DNA from 2 places in the Cytobacillus sp. EB106-05-05-XG126 genome. Region 2 is predicted to be linked to the other one. Evidence: riboswitches for the same ligand, from Rfam matches in the RefSeq annotation. Region 2 holds a riboswitch; the other holds the start of a gene.

Region 1 (3,115 bases), 960 kb from region 2:
TGGATTTCATGACAAACTCCTTTTGTTTTTCATCCTTAGGGATAAAGCCGCCGACTTTTCCTGTAATAAACCCAAGTGCTGCTTTTGAAAGAAGCTTCCACTTTGGCATGGTTTTATGTCCCATTCCTCTATAAGCTTCCCGGGAAGGGTCGCCGAGGATCGGAAAAGGGAACGGACCGAATTGCCCAAGGAATTGACTGATAAAGGTTCCTTTCGAAGGTGCAATGACTATGACTTGAAATCCTTTAGCTTCTACTTCATTTATGCGCTCGCGCAACTGCGCAAGATATTCCCGGCAGACCGGTCAGCCAAGATGGCGGACAAAGACAGCCATTGTGTACTGGCTGCTGATGGCCTGTTCAAGGGTAATGTTTTTATCAGAGTTTTGGGTTTCTAAAATATATTCCATGAATATCCCGCCTTTCGGATTTACATCTGATCATACCTAATTCTCTTGAAGGAATAAAGAATTGCGGCTTGCACATAAAAAAACAGGAGTTCGCACTCCTGTTTAGTCCCGGCTCCCCAATATCCCAAAAATGCGAAGGATATTAATGAACAGGTTGATAAAATCAAGGTATAGGTTAAGAGCCATCAAAGGCACTTCTTCCGGTGACACTCCATACTGCTTCATGCGGTTGAAGTCGAATAGCACATATCCGCTGAACACTAGCACTCCGATGAAGGAGAACGCGAGCATCGCATTAGAGCTTAATGGCCAGATGAGACTGAAAATTCCAATCGCAATAAGTGCGAGCAATGCCGCCATCAGCATGCCGCCAAGGAAAGATAAGTCCCGCTTCGTTGTCGAAGCATAAACGGCTAAGCCTGTGAACACAACCGTTGTCGTCGCTAGTGCTGTTAAAACAGGGTTAGGTCCAATAGCAGCCAGGTAGTGGGCAACAATCGGGTAGGTCGTCATCCCTGAAATAAATGTAAATACATAAAGGAATGTATACCCAATAGCTTTTTTGCGGCGGAGCAGGAAAGCGAAAAGCAGCATTCCGAGTTCAAGAAGCATTAGGGGCAAAAACAGGACTGGAGGGATGAAAACACCCGCCATCGTTCCGGTAAATGCAATCCCCAATGATAAGGCAAACGCCCGTAAAACAGAGGGCAAATAACTGTTATTTGCGGTATGCTGTACATACATTTCTTCATTTCTCCTCTTTAATCATTTGTATATGTATATACGACTGAGCTATTATTTAAGTTTCATAAATTATTTATTTTTTAAAAGGTCTCTTATTTCAGTTAAAAGCTCCACATTTTTATCCACAGCTGGTGCCGGTGCTGCCTCTTCTTTCTTTTTGAAACGATTGTTAATAATCCTGATAAAGAGGAAAATGGAGAATGCCACGATGAAGAAATCCACCACATTCTGTATGAATAAACCATATTTGACCTCGGCGCTGCCGACTTTTATCATCAGATCGCTAAAGTCCACTCCGCCCATCAGCAATCCGACAAGCGGCATAATAATATCATCTACAAGGGAAGATACAATCTTTCCGAAGGCAGCTCCGATTACAACCCCAACTGCCAAATCCAGGACATTTCCCTTTAGGGCGAATTTTTTAAACTCATTCCACATAACAAGTCACCTTTCTTTGAAAAATTACCGTTATTATACTATGAAGAATGTATGAAAACCAGATAGAGAAAGCACCTATTGACAGAAACAGGCTTTTTCTCTATAGTAACTATGACAATTATATTTCTATTATTCCCGTGTGAGCGGGAGAGGTTCATAGCTTCACCCTCTATAAAAAACTATGGCTTTGATTATAATAATCAACCATATCCATGAGAGGATATGGTTTTATTTTTCAAGCTGTACTTTTCGGACCTCTCTTTAGGATCAGCGGGATCATATAAAGGGAGGCTATTTTTATGTCAGGAAGAAAAGATGAGGAATTAACGGATATTACATTATTGGGAAATCAGGGTACTAACTATCTTTTTGAATATTCGCCTGAGATTCTGGAGGCTTTTGATAATAAGCATCCAAACCGCGATTATTTTGTTAAGTTTAATTGTCCTGAGTTTACGAGCCTTTGTCCGAAAACAGGCCAGCCGGATTTTGCGACCATCTATATCAGCTATATTCCGGATCAAAAGATGGTAGAGAGCAAGTCGTTAAAGCTATATCTTTTCAGCTTCAGAAATCATGGCGATTTCCATGAGGATTGCATGAACATCATTATGAATGATCTTATCGAATTAATGGATCCCCGCTATATTGAGGTTTGGGGGAAATTCACACCACGTGGCGGAATCTCCATCGATCCGTATTGCAACTACGGAAAGCCGGGTACGAAATATGAAAAAATGGCCGATTACCGCTTGATGAACCATGATCTATATCCAGAGACGATTGACAATCGTTAAGAACATAGCTTGCTTAAAGTTCATTTTTAAAATAATATCAAAAAAGGCAGAGGAATCTGCTTTTTTTGTTGCAGAAAATATACATAAGTGGGATTATATTTAGGGAATATTCTGTATTTTAATAGAGCAGTACAATAATAAAGCTCTGAAAGGGGACATAATGAAGAAAAGCATACATAAAAAAGATCCTCGCTTTAAAGTAGCAGAGAAAGAAGCGTGGATTGGCATTGGTCTCGTACTCTTTAATTTTATTTGGTGGTATGGGTTTGCCTATGGGCTGGGGTCCGAACCTGCCGATGAGTATACATTCATCATGGGCCTGCCTGCCTGGTTTTTCTGGAGCTGTGTAGCCGGATTTGTCGTCATGGTGATACTGGTATCAGCAGCTGTGAAATTCCTGTTTAAGGAAGTTACGTTCGAAGAAAACGGGGAAGGGGGAGAATCCGAATGAACTGGCAGGTCATTGCTCCTCTTATCTTCTTTTTAATCATTATTTTTCTGGTGGGTTTATGGTCCAGCAGGAAGATTGATACGAGCAGTTCGTTTCTGCAGGATTATTTTCTTGGAGGAAGGCAGCTGGGCGGTTTTATTCTGGCCATGACCATGATTGCCACCTACGGAAGTGCCAGCAGTTTCATTGGGGGTCCTGGTGTTGCATACACACAGGGGCTTGGCTGGGTACTGCTTGCCATGTCACAGGTTGTTACTGGTTATTTCGTCCTCA
Region 2 (3,115 bases):
AAGTTCAATAAGAACGGCATTATCTCCTAAAGGATGTACAGTGTAATCCATTATTTCACCTGCTTTCGCACTAAATGTAAGGAGCTGAAGGTTGGAAAATATTATTCAATAATAATAAATAGCCTTTTTCACCGAGACGAAATACACATATTATTCTTTCCTAAAAAAAGGGAAATCTATGTTTATTCACGTTAGAGCGAAAAAATTTATTAGTAAACTTATATATTTATGCAATATCTTCAGCTAAACAATATAATATCATATAATAGATTGAAAATTCTATTTGTGCAAATTATTCTGCCGGAAGGCGAACCAGAATCTTCATAGTTTATTTTGTCCTCTAATATGGGAATAAAGTAGGGACATTATGAATTAGGGAGAGATTATTGTGGGTGCAGATAGAGAAATGAACTTATCAGAAAGATTTGAGGCAGCCTTTAACCGAATTCACAAGGCTTTGAAACAATCTGCTAAACAAGCCAGAACAGACAGGTTTTATAAGCTGATTGAAATACAGAAAAACCATTCGCTGATTCGATTATATGAGGATGATTTACATCAGTTTGCCAAACTGAGAAATGCTATTGTTCATGAAAAAATTGATCTGGATTATTATATAGCAGAACCGCACCTGGAAACGGTGGAAAAAATTGAACGGATTGCCGGCCATTTTGAAAAGCCCAAAACCGCGATTTCGATTGCTGCCACACCGGTATTTTATTTTTATGAAGATGGCAAGCTTTCAGATGTACTGGCCATTATCAATAAATTCTCGCATTCCCAGTTTCCCATTTATTCGCGGGAAGAGGAATATTCCTGGCTGTTAACATCAGCGGATATTGTAAAATGGATGGCAGAGCATTTTACTGAAGAAACGATCCAGCTGAAAAAGGTGAAAATCAAAGAGCTTTTCAACAAGAAATCGAAGCACCAAATAGCCTTTGCCGGAACGAATACCTCTATTTTCGATTTAGAGGATATGTTTGAGGAGAGCAGAAATAAAAATGAAAAACTTGAAGGGATCATTGTAACCGAGAATGGAAAGCCGACCGAAAAACCAAAAGGCATCATTACAGCCTGGGACCTGCTGGAGGCAGATTCAGAAAATTAGATAAAGTGAAACTTCAATCAGTGGGGGTTTTCCTCATCCCCCACTGATTGTTAGTCGCGTTCTAGTGTCGCTAAGATCTCCGCTAGCGCTTCGATCAATCGACACTACGAACCCGATTGGTTCAACTAAGCCTCTGCCTGCGCATCGGCAAGTTTCACTGTATCTCACCAATCGGGCCTTTACATTATAAAGCGAGGCGACTTGCCCAGGGGTGACAAGCATAAGACGAGTAGCTGGAGGGAAGTCCCTTTCTTCCCACCAGCTGATTGGCTTATGACCTCGAGCCCCTAGGAGCCGCAGCTAGATTGGGCAGTTTGATCCCCACTTATCCTCCTTTGATTCCTCTGAATCTTGAAGTGGGGGTCTTACTGCCCGTTAGACTGCGATAATATTTTGCATGATTTAGAATTATAAAACTTTTTATTTGAGTATAAGTAATACCTTCTAAAACTCCGGTAAAGATGATAATATAAACTGATAGTTCAATAGAAAATCCGTGTATGCGGTAGAGGTTCTAGCTACCCTCTTTAAAAAACTAAGGAAAACAGGTCTGCTTTCTTAGTGGTCCTGTTTTTTCTATGTTAAAGGAGAATTTTTTATGGAAAATGATAAAGCGCTCGTTGTATTCAGCGGCGGCCAGGATAGTACTACCTGCTTATTCTGGGCAAAGGAACGTTTTGCCGAGGTGGAAGCAGTCACTTTTAATTATAATCAGCGGCACAAGCTTGAAATTGAATGTGCCCAGCAAATAGCAAAAGATCTGGGAATCAGGCATCATATCCTTGATATGTCCCTGTTGAATCAGCTTGCCCCAAACGCACTGACCCGTGATGATATTGAAGTAAAGGATGGAGAGGAAGGCGGGCTTCCATCTACATTTGTACCCGGGAGAAACCTGTTATTCCTGTCATTTGCCGGTGTGCTTGCGAGTCAAATCAATGCAAGGCATATTATTACAGGTGTGTGTGAGACAGATTTCAGCGGCTACCCTGATTGCCGGGATATGTTTATAAAATCACTGAATGTCACACTGAATCTGTCTATGGATGGGCAGTTTGTGATCCATACACCTTTAATGTGGCTCAATAAAGCTGAGACCTGGAAGCTGGCAGATGACTTGGATGCCCTTGAGTATGTGCGTAATAATACGCTGACATGTTACAACGGCATTCCGGCAGATGGCTGCGGTGAGTGTCCTGCATGCCATTTAAGACAAAAGGGCCTTGAAGAATACCTCAATGAAAAGGGGGAGCTTTAAGCCATGTACGGATTTAGGATTGTTGATAAACTCCAAAAAATCAATGAAGACATTAAGCCGGATCAGCTGAAATACCACCATAAGCGTGTAATGGTCAGCAAGGAATTCACTTTTGATTCAGCCCATCATCTGCATTGTTATGAAGGCAAATGCAAAAACCTGCACGGCCACACCTACAAGGTGATTTTTGGCATAAGCGGATTTGTGGATGACAGAGGGTTAATGATAGATTTCGGCGACATAAAAGAAATCTGGAAAAATGAGATTGAGATATTTCTTGACCACAAGTATCTGAATGAAACGCTGCCGCCGATGAATACGACAGCTGAGAATATGGTTGTCTGGATTTATGAAAAAATGCAAGAAAGCCTGCAAAACAGAATAGAGCAATATGACGGTGCAAGAGTTGAATTTGTGCGCCTTTTTGAAACTCCAACAAGCTATGCTGAGGCAAGAAGGGAGTGGATGGAGGTTGAGTAAGATTCCTGTACTGGAAATCTTCGGGCCGACCATTCAGGGGGAAGGAATGGTGATTGGCCAGAAAACGATGTTCGTCCGTACAGCAGGATGTGATTATTCCTGCAGCTGGTGTGATTCCTCTTTTACTTGGGATGGAAGTGCGAAGGACAGCATCCGCCAAATGGAACCGGATGAAATTTGGAAGGAGCTTAAAGAACTCGGCGGGAATGGATTTTCTTTTGTAACTATCTCAGGCGGCAATCCGGCTCTTCTGAAAAATTTGGGTG

Evidence for each region. A riboswitch is a leader RNA that binds a small molecule or an ion and turns the genes downstream of it on or off. The one in region 2 is predicted to bind preQ1.
Region 1: linked by a shared signal. The riboswitch ahead of queF (preQ(1) synthase) and the one ahead of queC (7-cyano-7-deazaguanine synthase QueC) in region 2 are both predicted to bind preQ1.

What each region holds. Positions count from the first base shown of each region.
Region 1 covers NZ_JBYTDU010000001.1:33,176-36,290, forward strand. The annotation lists gene AC3WTL_RS00180 (AhpC/TSA family protein) at 1-277, opposite strand, end outside; gene AC3WTL_RS00185 (Bax inhibitor-1 family protein) at 512-1,153, opposite strand; gene mscL (large conductance mechanosensitive channel protein MscL) at 1,223-1,594, opposite strand; PreQ1 riboswitch class I at 1,738-1,783, shown strand; gene queF (preQ(1) synthase) at 1,894-2,391, shown strand; gene AC3WTL_RS00200 (YhdT family protein) at 2,552-2,842, shown strand; gene panF (sodium/pantothenate symporter) at 2,839-3,115, shown strand, end outside.
Region 2 covers NZ_JBYTDU010000001.1:992,945-996,059, forward strand. The annotation lists gene pxpB (5-oxoprolinase subunit PxpB) at 1-51, opposite strand, end outside; gene AC3WTL_RS04975 (CBS domain-containing protein) at 389-1,111, shown strand; PreQ1 riboswitch class I at 1,614-1,656, shown strand; gene queC (7-cyano-7-deazaguanine synthase QueC) at 1,710-2,369, shown strand; gene queD (6-carboxytetrahydropterin synthase QueD) at 2,373-2,849, shown strand; gene queE (7-carboxy-7-deazaguanine synthase QueE) at 2,842-3,115, shown strand, end outside.